DNA from 2 places in the Streptomyces sp. LE64 genome. Region 2 is predicted to be linked to the other one. Evidence: riboswitches for the same ligand, from Rfam matches in the RefSeq annotation. Region 2 holds a riboswitch; the other holds the start of a gene.
What was found. Region 2 has a riboswitch for S-adenosylmethionine ahead of ACSMX9_RS05675 (aminotransferase class V-fold PLP-dependent enzyme). Riboswitches for the same ligand answer to the same signal wherever they lie in the genome.
Positions count from the first base shown of each region.

Region 1: it holds a riboswitch for S-adenosylmethionine, as region 2 does, so the genes downstream of both, thrC (threonine synthase) here and ACSMX9_RS05675 (aminotransferase class V-fold PLP-dependent enzyme) in region 2, are expected to answer to the same signal.

Region 1 covers NZ_CP199708.1:3,659,655-3,666,491, forward strand. Annotated here, with positions in the region: gene ACSMX9_RS16635 (alpha,alpha-trehalose-phosphate synthase (UDP-forming)) at 1-939, opposite strand, end outside; gene ACSMX9_RS16640 (hypothetical protein) at 920-1,201, opposite strand; gene ACSMX9_RS16645 (glucosyl-3-phosphoglycerate synthase) at 1,492-2,451, opposite strand; SAM riboswitch class I at 2,584-2,760, shown strand; gene thrC (threonine synthase) at 2,778-4,073, shown strand; gene ACSMX9_RS16655 (MoaD/ThiS family protein) at 4,189-4,464, shown strand; gene ACSMX9_RS16660 (cold-shock protein) at 4,888-5,091, shown strand; gene groL (chaperonin GroEL) at 5,525-6,837, shown strand, end outside.
Region 2 covers NZ_CP199708.1:1,267,093-1,273,929, forward strand. Annotated here, with positions in the region: gene ACSMX9_RS05665 (SLC13 family permease) at 1-345, shown strand, start outside; gene ACSMX9_RS05670 (glycerate kinase) at 412-1,632, shown strand; gene ACSMX9_RS05675 (aminotransferase class V-fold PLP-dependent enzyme) at 1,575-2,963, opposite strand; SAM riboswitch class IV at 3,209-3,325, opposite strand; gene trpD (anthranilate phosphoribosyltransferase) at 3,433-4,497, opposite strand; gene qcrB (cytochrome bc1 complex cytochrome b subunit) at 4,717-6,357, opposite strand; gene qcrA (cytochrome bc1 complex Rieske iron-sulfur subunit) at 6,354-6,837, opposite strand, start outside.

The sequences.
Region 1 (6,837 bases), 2.4 Mb from region 2:
CCACTCGGGGCGGCGCTCCAGCAGGTCCCGGTAGGCGAGCAGCCCGCGCACGATGTTCTTGGAGAGTTCGGTGCGGTCGACGCGGACGATCGTGCGGCGGGCGCTGCCGTCCGGGGCGGTGCCGATCTGTCCGCGCAGCACCGCCATCCGCTCCTCGACGTCGGCGCGGTGGGCCCGTTCGCGCAGGAAGTCGGCGTCCGCACCGAGGCCGTGCACCCCGATCCGGGTGGAGCCGGTGCCGCCGGTGATCGCCTCGCAGCAGGCGGTGAACGCGTCCGCCCACCGGCGGGTGAGGAACGCGGCCCGGTCGGCGCCCAGGACGCCCCGCAGCAGCTGCTCGGCCACGTCGTCGGGGAGCAGCCGGAAGTAGTCCACCGGGGCCCACGGGGTGTGCGAGAAGTGGCCGATCCGCAGGTCCGGGCGGAGCTCCCGGAGCAGCCCCGGGACCAGCGCCAGGTGGTAGTCCTGCACCAGCACCGCCGCACCCTCGGCGGCCTCCTCGGCCAGGGCCCGGGCGAAGGCGGCGTTGTACTCCTCGTAGGCGGCCCACCGCACCCGGAACCCGGCGTCGAACACCGGCTCCAGCGGGGTCTGGTACAGCATGTGGTGGACGAACCACAGCACGGAGTTGGCGATGCCGTTGTAGGCGTCCGCGAACACGTCCGGCGGGACGTCCAGCATGCGCACCCGCTGACCGCCGGTGTCCGCGGGATCGAGGACGCCGCCCGTGCGGCGGACCGCCTCCCGGTCGCCGTCGCCGAGGGCCGCGCACACCCAGACCGCATCGGCGTCCGGCCCGATCGCGGACAGCCCGGACACCAGCCCGCCGCCGCCCCGCCGGGCGGTGAGCGCACCGCCCTCGCCCACCGCGAAGCTCACCGGGCCGCGGTTCGACGCGACCAGGATGCCGGCGCCCTGCTCACCTTCGGAAGAAGCCATACGGCGATACCTCGCCCACCTCGTCGGCCCCCAAACCCGGGCCCGCCCGGCCGCCGCGGGCACCCGTCTTGCTGCGCACCGTCGCCACCAGCAGCCCGCCGACCGCGCCCAGCGAGAGCGCCAGACCCGCGTACAGATGGGGCGAGAACTCCGGGTCGGGGGCCCGGCGCTGCACCGTGCGCCCCTCGGTCGCCGGGGGGACGACGACGGTGGCGCCCGCACGGGGGAGGCCCACCGGATACGCGGCCGGAGCCGACGTCACGGTGAGCACCGATGCCGCGAGAACCCCTGCCGTCCACACGGCGCGCCGTCGGACGCCACCACTGTGCCCCTTACCCGCCCCGGTGGAGAAGAACCTAAAAATGCGAAAAATACTGAAGAATCCACGCACGAGCTGACAATCTAGGCGGCGGTCCGAACGGGCGCCCGCGCGCCACGCGGTCCGCACCGCCCCGTGCCCCGATCACCGCACGCGCTCACCGCACCCGCAGGAGGCGCGGGGGTCCGCATCCGGCCGCTCGTCCCGCTCCGGTGGCCCCGCGCCACCGCCCCTCACGCCACCCGTCGCGCCGCGTACTCCGCCACCGAGGCCATCGGTGGACGCTCCTCCGTGTCCACCGGGTACGTCCGCGGCTCGAAGCCCCGCGCGCCCCGCTCGAACTGGGTCAGCTCGGGCCACAGCAGATGGTCCCGGGCCAGCCGCAACTGCGCCGTCCGGTAGACCGCCGCCGCCATCCGGCCCAGCGCCTGGCCGTCCTGGTGCCGGTGCCGGCGCACCCCCACGTCCACCTGCGCCAGGGCGTCCAACCCCACGCTGTGCAGGGCGTCCACCAGCAGCCCCAGCTCCACCCCGTACCCCACCGGGAACGGCAGCCGTTCCAGCAGCGAGCGCCGGGCCGCGTACTCCCCGCCCAGCGGCTGGACGAATCCGGCCAGCCGCGGCCAGTGCATGTTGAGCACCGGGCGGGCCAGCAGTTCGGTGACCCGGCCGCCCTGCCCCGCCCCCGCGGCGGGGGCGCCGCCGAACGGCCGGTCGTACATCGCCTTCACGAAGTGCACGTCCGGCTCGGTGAGCAGCGGGCCGAGGATGCCGCGGACGAAGTCCGCCGAGAACTCGCGCAGGTCCGCGTCCACGAAGCAGACCACGTCCCCCCGGGTGACCAGCAGCGACCGCCACAGCACCTCGCCCTTGCCGGGCAGCGCGGGCAGCCGCGGCAGGATCGCGTCCCGGTGCTCCACCCGTGCCCCGGCCGCCCCGGCCACCTCCGCCGTCCGGTCCGTGGAGCCGGAGTCGACCACCACCAGCTCGTCGACCAGGGGCGTCGGTCCGGCCATCAGCTCGGTGCGTATCACGGACACGATCTGGCCGACCGTCTCCTGTTCGTCCAGCGCGGGCAGCACCACACTGACCGTGGACCCCGAGGCCCGTTTCGCCGCGACGAGCTGGTGCGGCGGACGGTCCGCCACGGACCAGGAACGCCTGCTCAACCAGGACTCGACCTCTTCCAGCACGGTCAGTGGCTCCCTACTGTGACCCATCTCGCGGTGCGGACGGCTATCTCAACCGTCCTGGCCTTCGGTTACAGTCTTGAGCAACGCGCACGGCCGCCGCACGTCGGGTCCGCAGCGCTGACAACCGCATACCGCTCATCCAGAGGGGCAGAGGGACACGGCCCGTTGAAGCCCCGGCAACCCTCCAGTCGGTTCTCGTCGCCGCCGCCGAACGATCACGTCGATCACGGTGGACGGCCCGCGAGGCTCCCGACTCGGGAAGGTGCCAATTCCGTCTCGTGACGAAACGCGTCACGGGGAAGATGAGGAGAGAGGGCCTCGCCACCATGGCTGTTCAGACCGCCGCGTCCACCACCGACACCACCACCGTGGACCTGGGTCCCGCCGCGGCACTCTCCTGCCGGGAGTGCGGGGAGCGGTTCGCACTCGGCCCGATCTTCGCCTGCGAGCTCTGTTTCGGGCCCCTCGAAGTCGCCTACGACTTCCCGGTCGGCGACCCGGAGGGGCTCCGCAAGAAGATCGAGTCCGGCCCCGAGAACGTCTGGCGCTACGCCCCGCTGCTGCCCGTCCCCGCCGACGTGGCCAGCAAGCCCAACCTGAACCCCGGCTGGACGCAGCTCGTCAAGGCCGACAACCTCGCCCGCGAGCTGGGCGTCACCGGCCGGCTGTACGTCAAGGACGACTCCGGCAACCCGACGCACTCCTTCAAGGACCGGGTCGTCGCCCAGGCCGTCGAGGCCGCCCGCGCCTTCGGCTACACCACGCTCTCCTGCTCCTCCACCGGCAACCTCGCCGGCGCGGTCGGCGCCGCCGCTGCCCGCGCGGGGCTGCGCTCCTGCGTCTTCATCCCGCACGACCTGGAGCAGGCCAAGGTCGTCACCGCCGCCGTCTACGGGGGCGAACTCGTCGCCATCGAGGGCACCTACGACGATGTGAATCGTTTCTGCTCCGAACTGATCGGCGACCCGCTGGGCGAGGGCTGGGGCTTCACCAACGTCAACCTGCGCCCGTACTACGGCGAGGGCTCCAAGACCCTGGCGTACGAGATCTGCGAGCAGCTCGGCTGGGAGATCCCGGACCAGATCGTCATCCCCGTCGCCTCGGGCTCCCAGCTCACGAAGATCGACAAGGGCCTCCAGGAGCTGATCAAGCTCGGGCTGGTCGCCGACAAGCCCTACAAGATCTTCGGGGCCCAGGCCACCGGCTGCTCCCCGGTCTCCACCGCCTTCAAGGCCGGCCACGACGTGGTCCGCCCGCAGAAGCCCGACACCATCGCCAAGTCGCTGGCCATCGGCAACCCGGCGGACGGCCCCTACGTCCTCGACATCGCCCGGCGCACCGGCGGCGCGGTGGAGGACGTGGACGACGCCGCGGTCGTCGAGGCGATCTCGCTGCTGGCCCGGACCGAGGGCATCTTCGCGGAGACCGCGGGCGGCGTCACCCTCGGCGTCACCAAGAAGCTCATCGAGAACGGGCAGCTCGACCCGACGCTGACCACCGTCGCCATCAACACCGGCGACGGGCTCAAGACCCTGGACGCGGTCGCCGACCGGGCCCGTCCCACCGCGACCATCAAGCCGAACCTCGACGCCTTCCGTGCGGCGGGCCTCGCCACCGACTGAACCGCCACCCCCTCCCGCCCCCTGACGTCCCCGGGGCGGGAGGTCGCGAAACTCCCCCCGCCCTTCCCTCCACTTCTCTCCGGTTCTCTCCGGAAACGACCGGAAAGGTCTTCTCATGAGTGTCACCGTTCGCATCCCGACCATCCTGCGCACGTACACCGGCGGCCAGGCCGAGGTTCCCGCCGAGGGGGCGACCCTCAGCGAGGTCATCGCCGACCTGGAGAAGAACCACGCGGGCATCGCCGGTCGGGTCCTGGACGACCAGGGCAAGCTGCGCCGCTTCGTCAACGTGTACGTGAACGACGACGACGTCCGCTTCGAGCAGGGCCTCGCCACCGCCACCCCGGACGGCGCGGGCATCTCGATCATCCCGGCCGTCGCCGGCGGCTGAGCCTCCGCCGGGGCTGACGCTCCGTCATCACCTCGACCCCCTCCGCAAGAGAAGCGGAGGGGGTCATTCATGAGGATTGAACGCGGTAGGGTTGGGGAAATGGCTCGCGCATTTGTACTTCACACATATGACTTCTCAGCCGCGCGCCGACAAGAAGCAGCCAAAGAGCATTACCGAATTGGCCCTTTCATCACATTTGACCGGCCCGAGTTGCCCTGAATTCGCGCCGGTCATCCGTGTTTCTCCGAGCAGCCGCTCCCGGATTTCTCGTCCAGTTGACCTGTTGCAGACGGCAGTTGGACAGATACATTCAGCGGCGGTCGACGCGTTCCGGCGCACACCCCCAACCGTTGGGGGGTGGAGGTCTGACCCGGGCCCGCGAAGTGCGGTCCTGTGCAAGGGCCAGTAATAGGGGAGTTAGGCATGGCTCAGGGCACCGTCAAGTGGTTCAACGCGGAGAAGGGCTACGGCTTCATCGCGGTCGACGGTGGTGCGGATGTTTTCGTCCACTACAGCGCCATCCAGATGGACGGGTACCGCACCCTCGAAGAGGGTCAGCGGGTCGAGTTCGAGATTTCGCAGGGTCAGAAGGGGCCGCAGGCCGACATGGTCCGTTTGGCCGTCTGACGCCGGCGTCGACTGGCTGCGACGTTCCGGAGGGTCCGCACCCCACAGGGTGCGGACCCTCCGTACTGTCCGCCCCCGCCCGCCCCCTGTCGCGCCCCCGCGCCCCGGCGGCACCGTTCCCGCATTCGGTCGCGCCCCGGTCGTGCTTCGGTTGGCCGAACCGCCCTGACCTGCACGGAAGCGATGGCGGCGGTATCTCGCAAGGGCAAGCCGCTTGCACTCGCACCGGTCGAGTGCTAATCATTGGCGTTAGCACTCTACGAGTGAGAGTGCTACGAAGGACCGGGTCGGTGAGGCCCGCGGACCGGGCGGGGGCATCCTCCACCCGGTGTCGCAGGTCGTCCGTCGCGGGCGCCAGCGCGGTCCGAACCATCCGCTCCCACGCCGTAAGGGCGCGGGTAGGACCCCCTTCAGTCCGGGAGGACCACTTCACATGGCCAAGATCATCGCGTTCGACGAGGAGGCGCGGCGCGGCCTTGAGCGCGGTATGAACCAGCTCGCCGACGCCGTCAAGGTCACCCTCGGCCCCAAGGGCCGCAACGTCGTCCTTGAGAAGAAGTGGGGCGCCCCCACGATCACCAACGATGGTGTCTCCATCGCCAAGGAGATCGAGCTCGAAGACCCCTACGAGAAGATCGGCGCCGAGCTGGTCAAGGAGGTCGCGAAGAAGACGGACGACGTCGCCGGTGACGGCACGACGACCGCGACCGTCCTCGCCCAGGCGCTGGTCCGCGAGGGTCTGCGCAACGTCGCGGCGGGCGCCAACCCGATGGCCCTCAAGCGCGGCATCGAGAAGGCCGTCGAGGCCGTCTCCGCCGCCCTGCTGGAGCAGGCCAAGGACGTGGAGACCAAGGAGCAGATCGCCTCCACCGCCTCCATCTCCGCCGCCGACACCCAGATCGGCGACCTCATCGCCGAGGCGATGGACAAGGTCGGCAAGGAAGGCGTCATCACCGTCGAGGAGTCCCAGACCTTCGGTCTGGAGCTGGAACTCACCGAGGGCATGCGCTTCGACAAGGGCTACATCTCGGCGTACTTCGCCACCGACATGGAGCGTATGGAGGCGTCCCTGGACGACCCGTACATCCTGATCGCCAACTCCAAGATCGGCAACGTCAAGGACCTGCTGCCGCTGCTGGAGAAGGTCATGCAGTCCGGCAAGCCGCTGCTGATCATCGCCGAGGACGTCGAGGGCGAGGCCCTGTCGACCCTGGTCGTCAACAAGATCCGCGGCACCTTCAAGTCCGTCGCCGTCAAGGCCCCGGGCTTCGGCGACCGCCGCAAGGCCATGCTCGGCGACATCGCCATCCTGACCGGCGGCGAGGTCATCTCCGAGGAGGTCGGCCTCAAGCTGGAGAACGCGACCCTGGACCTCCTGGGCCGCGCCCGCAAGGTCGTCATCACCAAGGACGAGACCACCATCGTCGACGGTGCCGGTGACACCGACCAGGTCGCCGGTCGCGTGAACCAGATCCGCGCCGAGATCGAGAACTCCGACTCGGACTACGACCGCGAGAAGCTCCAGGAGCGCCTGGCGAAGCTCGCCGGCGGCGTGGCCGTCATCAAGGCCGGTGCCGCCACCGAGGTGGAGCTCAAGGAGCGCAAGCACCGCATCGAGGACGCCGTCCGCAACGCGAAGGCCGCCGTCGAGGAGGGCATCGTCGCCGGTGGTGGCGTGGCCCTGCTCCAGGCGTCCGCCGTCTTCGACAAGCTGGAGCTGGAGGGCGACGAGGCCACCGGTGCCGC
Region 2 (6,837 bases):
TTCCTCGCCGTGGTCATCACCGTGTCCACCGGCGCCCACCTGCTCCTCCAGTCGCGCTCCGCCCGCTCCTCGGTGCTGGTGCCGCTGGTCGTCGCGGCAGCGGCCTCCGCCGGGGTCAACCCGGTGGCCGCGGCCCTCGCCTCCACCGCCGCCGCCGGCTTCTGCCACACCCTGCCGGCCTCGGCCAAGCCCGTCACGCTCTACTCCGACGTGCCCGGCATCCCGACCTACACCCCGGGGGACCTGCTGCGGATGTCCGCCGTGCTGGCTCCGCTCACGGCCGTGCTGGTGCTGCTGTTCGCGGTCGCGGTCTGGCCGCTGCTGGGCGTCCCCCTCACCCCCTGACCGGGGCCTCGGCCCCGCACCCGCGGGCGATCCGCCCGCACACCCTCACCCCCAGGAGTACCCACGATGCTCACCCGATTCGCCGTCGCCCCCAGCGGCTTCAAGGAGTCCCTGTCCGCCGAAGCCGCCGCCGAAGCCATCGCCGCCGGCGTGCGCAGGGTGCTCCCCGACGCCGAGATCGACCTGATACCGCTGGTCGACGGCGGCGAGGGCACCGCCCGCGCCCTGGCCACGGCGTCCGGCGGACGGTTGGTCCCGCTGCGGGCCACCGGCCCCACCGGGGAGCGCATCGGCACCCACTTCGCCCTGCTCGGCGACGCCGAGGGCACCGCCGTGGTGGAGATGGCCGCGGTCGCCGGGCTCTCCCTGGTGCCCCGGGGCCTGCGGGACCCGGGGGCCACCACCACCTACGGCGTCGGCGAGTTGATCCGCGCCGCCCTCGACGCCGGGGCCCGGCACGTCCTCGTCGGCTGCGGCGACTCCGGGACCTCCGACGGCGGCGCGGGCGCCCTCCAGGCGCTCGGTGCGCGACTGCTGGACGCGGACGGCGAGGAACTCCCGCCCGGCGGCGGCGCCCTGTCCCGGCTGGACCGCGTCGACGCCACCGGGCTGGACCCGCGGCTGGCCGAGACCCGCATCCGGGTCGCCTGCAACCCGTACAACGTGCTGTGCGGGGAGCGCGGCGTGGCCCGGGTCTTCGGCCCGCAGAAGGGCGCGACCCCCGAGCAGGTGGAGCAGTTGGCCGCCGCCCTGGAGCACTGGGCCGCCGTCCTCACCCGTGACCTGAAGGTGCCCACCGACCTGTGCCACGGCCGCGGCACCGGAGCCTCCGGCGGGCTCGGCGCCGGACTCGCGGCGCTGGGCGCCGAGTTGCTGCCCCGGTTCGAGGTGCTGCTGGACCGCATCGGGCTCGACGAGCGGCTGGCCCGCGCCGACCTGGTCATCACCGCCGAGGGCGCGCTGGACCACCAGACCCCGCGCGGCAAGGTCCCCGCCGAGGTCGCCCGCCGCGCCAAGCTGCACGACCGCCCGGTGTTGGCGCTGGCCGGCACCCTGGGCGAGGGCGCCCACCGGGTGCGCTCGGTCGGGGTGGACGCCTACGCGTCGATCATGCCCGCGCCGATGGACCTCACCGAGGCGCTCGGCCGGGGCGGCGAGTTGCTCACCGACGCCACCGAACGCGCCCTGCGGATGGTCCAGCTCGGCACCCGGCTGTCCGGGGGCCGTCCTCAGGAGCCGGTGGGCGCCGTCCGGTCCGGCACGCAGCGCCCGTCCTCGGTGCGGTAGCTCCAGCGGGCGCCCTCGACGACGAGTTCCCGCACGGCCCGGACGAACCGGTCCACGTGCTCGTCGGGGGTGCCCGCGCCGAAGCTGACCCGGACCGCGTTCAGCGAACGCTCCCCGGGGGCCGCCTCGGGCGCCCCGCACTCCCCCGGGTCCTGGGGGTCGGTGCCCAACAGGGTGCGCACCAGCGGGTGGGCGCAGAACAGCCCGTCGCGCACCCCGATCCCGTACTCGGCGGAGAGCGCGGCGGCGAAGTGCGAGCTGTTCCAGCCGTCCACCACGAAGGAGAGGACGCCGACCCGGGGCGCGTCGTCCCCGAACAGCGACAGCACCCGCACCTGGGGCACCTCGGCCAAGCCGGCGCGCACCCGGTCGATCAGCTCCTGCTCCCGGGCCACCAGACGGTCGAACCCGGCCTCGGTGAGCGCCGTGCAGGCGGAGGCGATGGCGTAGGCGCCGATCACGTTGGGGGAACCGGCCTCGTGGCGGGCCGCGTCCTGGTGCCACTCCACTTCCACGCCACCGTCGGCCCGGCGCGACACCTTCCGGGAGGCGCCGCCGCCGGCCAGGTACGGCTCGGCTGTGCGCAGCCAGTCCGCGCGCCCGGCGAGCACCCCGGAGCCGAAGGGGGCGTAGAGCTTGTGTCCGGAGAAGGCGATCCAGTCGACGTCCAGGTCCGCCACGTCCACCGGGTGGTGCGGGGCGAGTTGGGCCGCGTCCAGCACGATCCGGGCGCCGTGGGCGTGCGCGGCGGCGGCCAGTTCGCGCACCGGCCACAGCTCCCCGGTGACGTTGGAGGCGCCGGTCACGCAGACCAGCGCCGGCCCGTACGGGTCGCGGTCGGCCAACGCCCGCTCCAGGGTGTCCACCGCCTCGGCGGGGGTGCGCGGCGCGTCCAGGTAGGTGACGCGGGCGTCGCGCCAGGGCAGCAGGGAGGCGTGGTGCTCGGTCTCGAAGACGAACACCTGGCAACCCGCGGGCAGGGCGGCGGCGAGCAGGTTCAGCGAGTCGGTGGTGGAGCGGGTGAACACCACCTGGTCGCCCTCCCGGCAGCCGAGGAACCCGGCGACGGTCCGGCGGGCGTTCTCGAACAGGTCGGTGGAGAGCTGGGAGAGGTAGCCGGCGCCCCGGTGGACGCTGCCGTAGTAGGGGGCGTAGGCGGCGACGTCGTCCCACACCCGCTGGAGGGCGGGGGCGCTGGCGGCGTAGTCGAGCGCCGCGTAGGTCACCTCGCCGCCGGTGACGAGGGGGACGGTCACCTCGCGGCCCAGCACGGGCAGCAGCGGTTCGGCGGCGGTGCAGACGGGCTCGGCGGTGGTGGCACGTGCGGACATGACGGACTCCCGGGTGAGGCAGGGCGCGTCGGAGCCACGCCGGACCGCCGCGCGGCGGGGCGTCGACCGGCACCGGACGGCGGAGCGCACGGACCGGAACGGGACGGGGCGTGGGAGGACGCGGGAAGGGGTGAAGGGACACACCGGACGGGGCGTGCGCGGAGGTGGGGCGCTGCGCCCTATCGCATTCGCTTGCTCACGGAAACCGCTCCCTCGACGACCAGGACCCCTGGAGAGACGCGAGGGGTCCGCGCTTGCCGTAGACCTCGCTGCCTACGACCTGGTCTTCACCCGGGGCACCCCGCCACGGACGGAGGGTTGCCGGACAGCAGGCCGGGGCCGATGCGCTGTCACTCATGACCTGGGATGCATCATGCCAGACGATCGCGCGGGCGCACCACCCCGTCCCGGCGGCGGTGCGCCGCCGGCCGCCCCGCACGAGACGGCCGGTGGGACGGGCGGACGCGGGTCAGGCGTTGCTGACGGCGACCCAGCGCTCCAGGACCCGGTGGGCCGCGCCGGAGTCGATCGACTCGGCGGCCCGCACCAGGCCGGTGCGGATCTGCTCGGTCAACGGTCCGGTGCCGGGCTCCAGCGCCACCAGGGCCGCCGCCGAGTTGAGCAGCACCGCGTCCCGCACCGGGCCGGTCTCCCCCGCGAGCAGCCGGCGGGCCACCTCCGCGTTGTGGGAGGCGTCCGCGCCGCGCAGCGCCTCCACCGGCACCAGGTCGATGCCGACCTCCCGGGGGTCGAAGCGCTGTTCGGCCACCGCGCCGTCGCGCACCGCCCACACCGTGGAGGTGGCGGTGGTGGTCAGTTCGTCCAGGCCGTCGTCGCCGCGGAAGACCAGGGCGGAGGAGCCGCGTTCGGCGAGCACGCCGGCCACCACCGGCGCCATCCGCGCGTCGGCCACCCCGGTGGCCTGCGCCCGGACCCGGGCCGGATTGGTGAGCGGGCCGAGGAAGTTGAAGACGGTGCGGATGCCCAGTTCCTTGCGGGCGGCGCCGACGTGCCGCATGGCCGGGTGGAACTTGGCGGCGAAGCAGAAGGTGATCCCGGCCTCCTCGGCCACCTCCGCCACCCGCTCCGGCGTCAGTTCCAGATTGACGCCCAGCTTCTCCAGCACGTCGGAGGCCCCGCTCGCGGAGGAGGCGGCGCGGTTGCCGTGCTTGACGACCTTGGCCCCGGTCCCGGCGACGACGATCGCGGACATGGTGGAGATGTTGACGGTGCGGGCGTTGTCGCCGCCGGTGCCGACGATGTCCACGCTGGGACCGGGCACCTCGATGGTGCGGGCGTGCCGGTACATGGCGTCGACGAGTCCGGTGAGCTCCTCCACGGTCTCGCCCTTGGCCCGCAGGGCGACGGCGAAGCCGGCGATCTGTGCGTCGGTCGCCTCCCCCTGCATGATCCGGTCCATCGCCCAGGCGGTGGCGTCGGCGCTCTGGTCCGCCCCGGAGAGCAGGGCGGTGAGGACCTCCGGCCAGGAACGGGCCGCCGCGGTGTCGCCTCCGGTGGGGGTCACAGCGCTCATGGGTCGCTCCTGGGTGCGGGCCGTGCGGGGTGCGTACGGCGTACGGGGACGGGGCCGCCCGGCGGGGCGGCCGTCGACGTCGCGGGTCGTGCGGTGTCGTGGTGCCTTTGGATCCACCCTATCGAGGCGCGGAGGACGCGAAGGGCCCCGTCCGTGCAGTGGACGGGGCCCTTCGGGTGGCGACCCGCCGGGGCCCGTGCGGGCCCCGGCGCGGGAGACTCAGTGGTGGCCGTGGCCGCTCTGGATCTCCTTGTACTCCTCGACGCTGGGCTTCTCGATCTGCCCCTGCTCGCCGTAGTAGCCCTTCGACAGACGGGCCCGCAGCTTCTGCACCGGGGAGACCTTGCGCTTCACTCCGTTCTCGTCGACCAGCGGGCCGATCTCGACCGGCTTGTACTGCTCGTGCTGGGTGAGCGTGTGCAGCTGCTCCTGGTTGAGCGGCTCGTGGACCTCGATGAACTCACCGTGCGGCAGGCGCTTGATGATGCCGGACTCGCGTCCGTGCAGCACCTTGTCCCGGTCCCGGCGCTGGAGGCCGAGGCAGATCCGCTTGGTGACGATGAAGGCCACGACCGGCCCCACGAAGAACGCGATGCGCACGAACCAGGTGATCGCGTTGATCGAGAGGTGGAAGTGCGTGGCGACGAGGTCGTTGCCACCGCCGATCAGCATGATCACGTACCAGGTGATCCAGGCGACGCCCACGGCCGTACGGGTCGGAGCGTTGCGCGGACGGTCCAGCAGGTGGTGCTCGCGCTTGTCACCGGTGACCCAGGACTCGATGAACGGGTAGACCGCGATCGCGACCAGCACCAGCGGGAAGACCATCAACGGGATGAACACGCCCAGGACGAGGGTGTGTCCGGCGAAGTTGATCTCCCAACCCGGCATGACGCGGATCAGACCCTCGGAGAAGCCCATGTACCAGTCGGGCTGGGCGCCGGTGCCGACCATGTCGGGTCGGTAGGGGCCGATCGACCAGATGGGGTTCAGGGTGAACATCGCCGAGATGACCGCGATGACGCCGAAGACCAGGAAGAAGAAGCCGCCCGCCTTGGCCATGTAGACCGGCATCAGGGGCATGCCGACGACGTTCTTCTGGGTCCGGCCGGGGCCGGGGAACTGGGTGTGCTTGTGGTACACGACGAGGATCAGGTGGGCCACGATCAGGCCCAGCATGATGCCCGGCAGCAACAGCACGTGCGCGGAGTAGAAGCGCGCCACGAAGTCGTGGCCCGGGAACTCCCCGCCGAAGAGGAAGAACGACAGGTACGTGCCGACGATCGGCACGGAGAGGACCGCGCCCTCCATGAAGCGGACACCGGTGCCCGACAGCAGGTCGTCCGGGAGCGAGTAGCCGGTGAAACCGGTGAACATGCCGAGGACGAACAGCAGGAAGCCGAAGACCCAGTTGACCTCACGCGGCTTGCGGAACGCGCCGGTGAAGAACACGCGCATCATGTGCGCGAACATGCCGGCCAGGAAGATCAGCGCGGCCCAGTGGTGGATCTGCCGGATCAGCAGACCGCCGCGGACCTCGAAGGAGATCTTCATGGTCGAGTTGAACGCCTCGGACACCAACTGGCCCTGGAGCGGGGCGTAGGGGCCGTGGTACTCCACCTCGTTCATCGACGGGTGGAAGAACAGGGTCAGGTAGACACCCGTGAGGATGATGATGATGAAGGCGTAGAGGCAGACCTCACCCAGCATGAAGGACCAGTGGTCCGGGAAGATCTTGCGCATGTTGGCCTTGGCGAGGGAGTAGATCCCCAGCCGGCCGTCCGCCCAGTCGGCGACCCGCTCGCCCGCGGGCGCTTTGCCCCGGCGGGTCTGGGTCTCGGTGGTCGTCGTGGTACTCATCCGCGCTCCCAGAAGGCCGGACCGACAGGCTCGTCGAAGTCGCCGAGCGCCTCGAGGTAACCCTCCTTGTTCACACCGATCCGCAGCTGCGGGAGCGGGTGGCCGGCGGGGCCGAAGATGACCCGGGCGCCGTCGGAGAGGTCGAAGGTGGACTGGTGGCACGGGCACAGCGCGTGGTGCGTCTGCTGCTCGTACAGGCTGATCGGGCAGCCGACGTGGGTGCAAACCTTGGAGTAGGCGACGATCCCGTCGTGCGACCAGGCCAGTTCCTGCTTGTCCTTGATGTCCCCGGGCTGGAGCCGGACGATCATCACGGCGGCCTTGGTGATCTCGACCAGGAAGTCGTGGTCGTGCTCCTCCAGGCCCTCGGGCTTGACGAAGGTCAGCGAACCGACGGCGATGTCCTCGGGGCGCAGCGGCTCGTCGGTGTTCATGTTGACGAGCAGCTTGCCCTTGGCCCACAGGGTGTGGCGGAGCTTG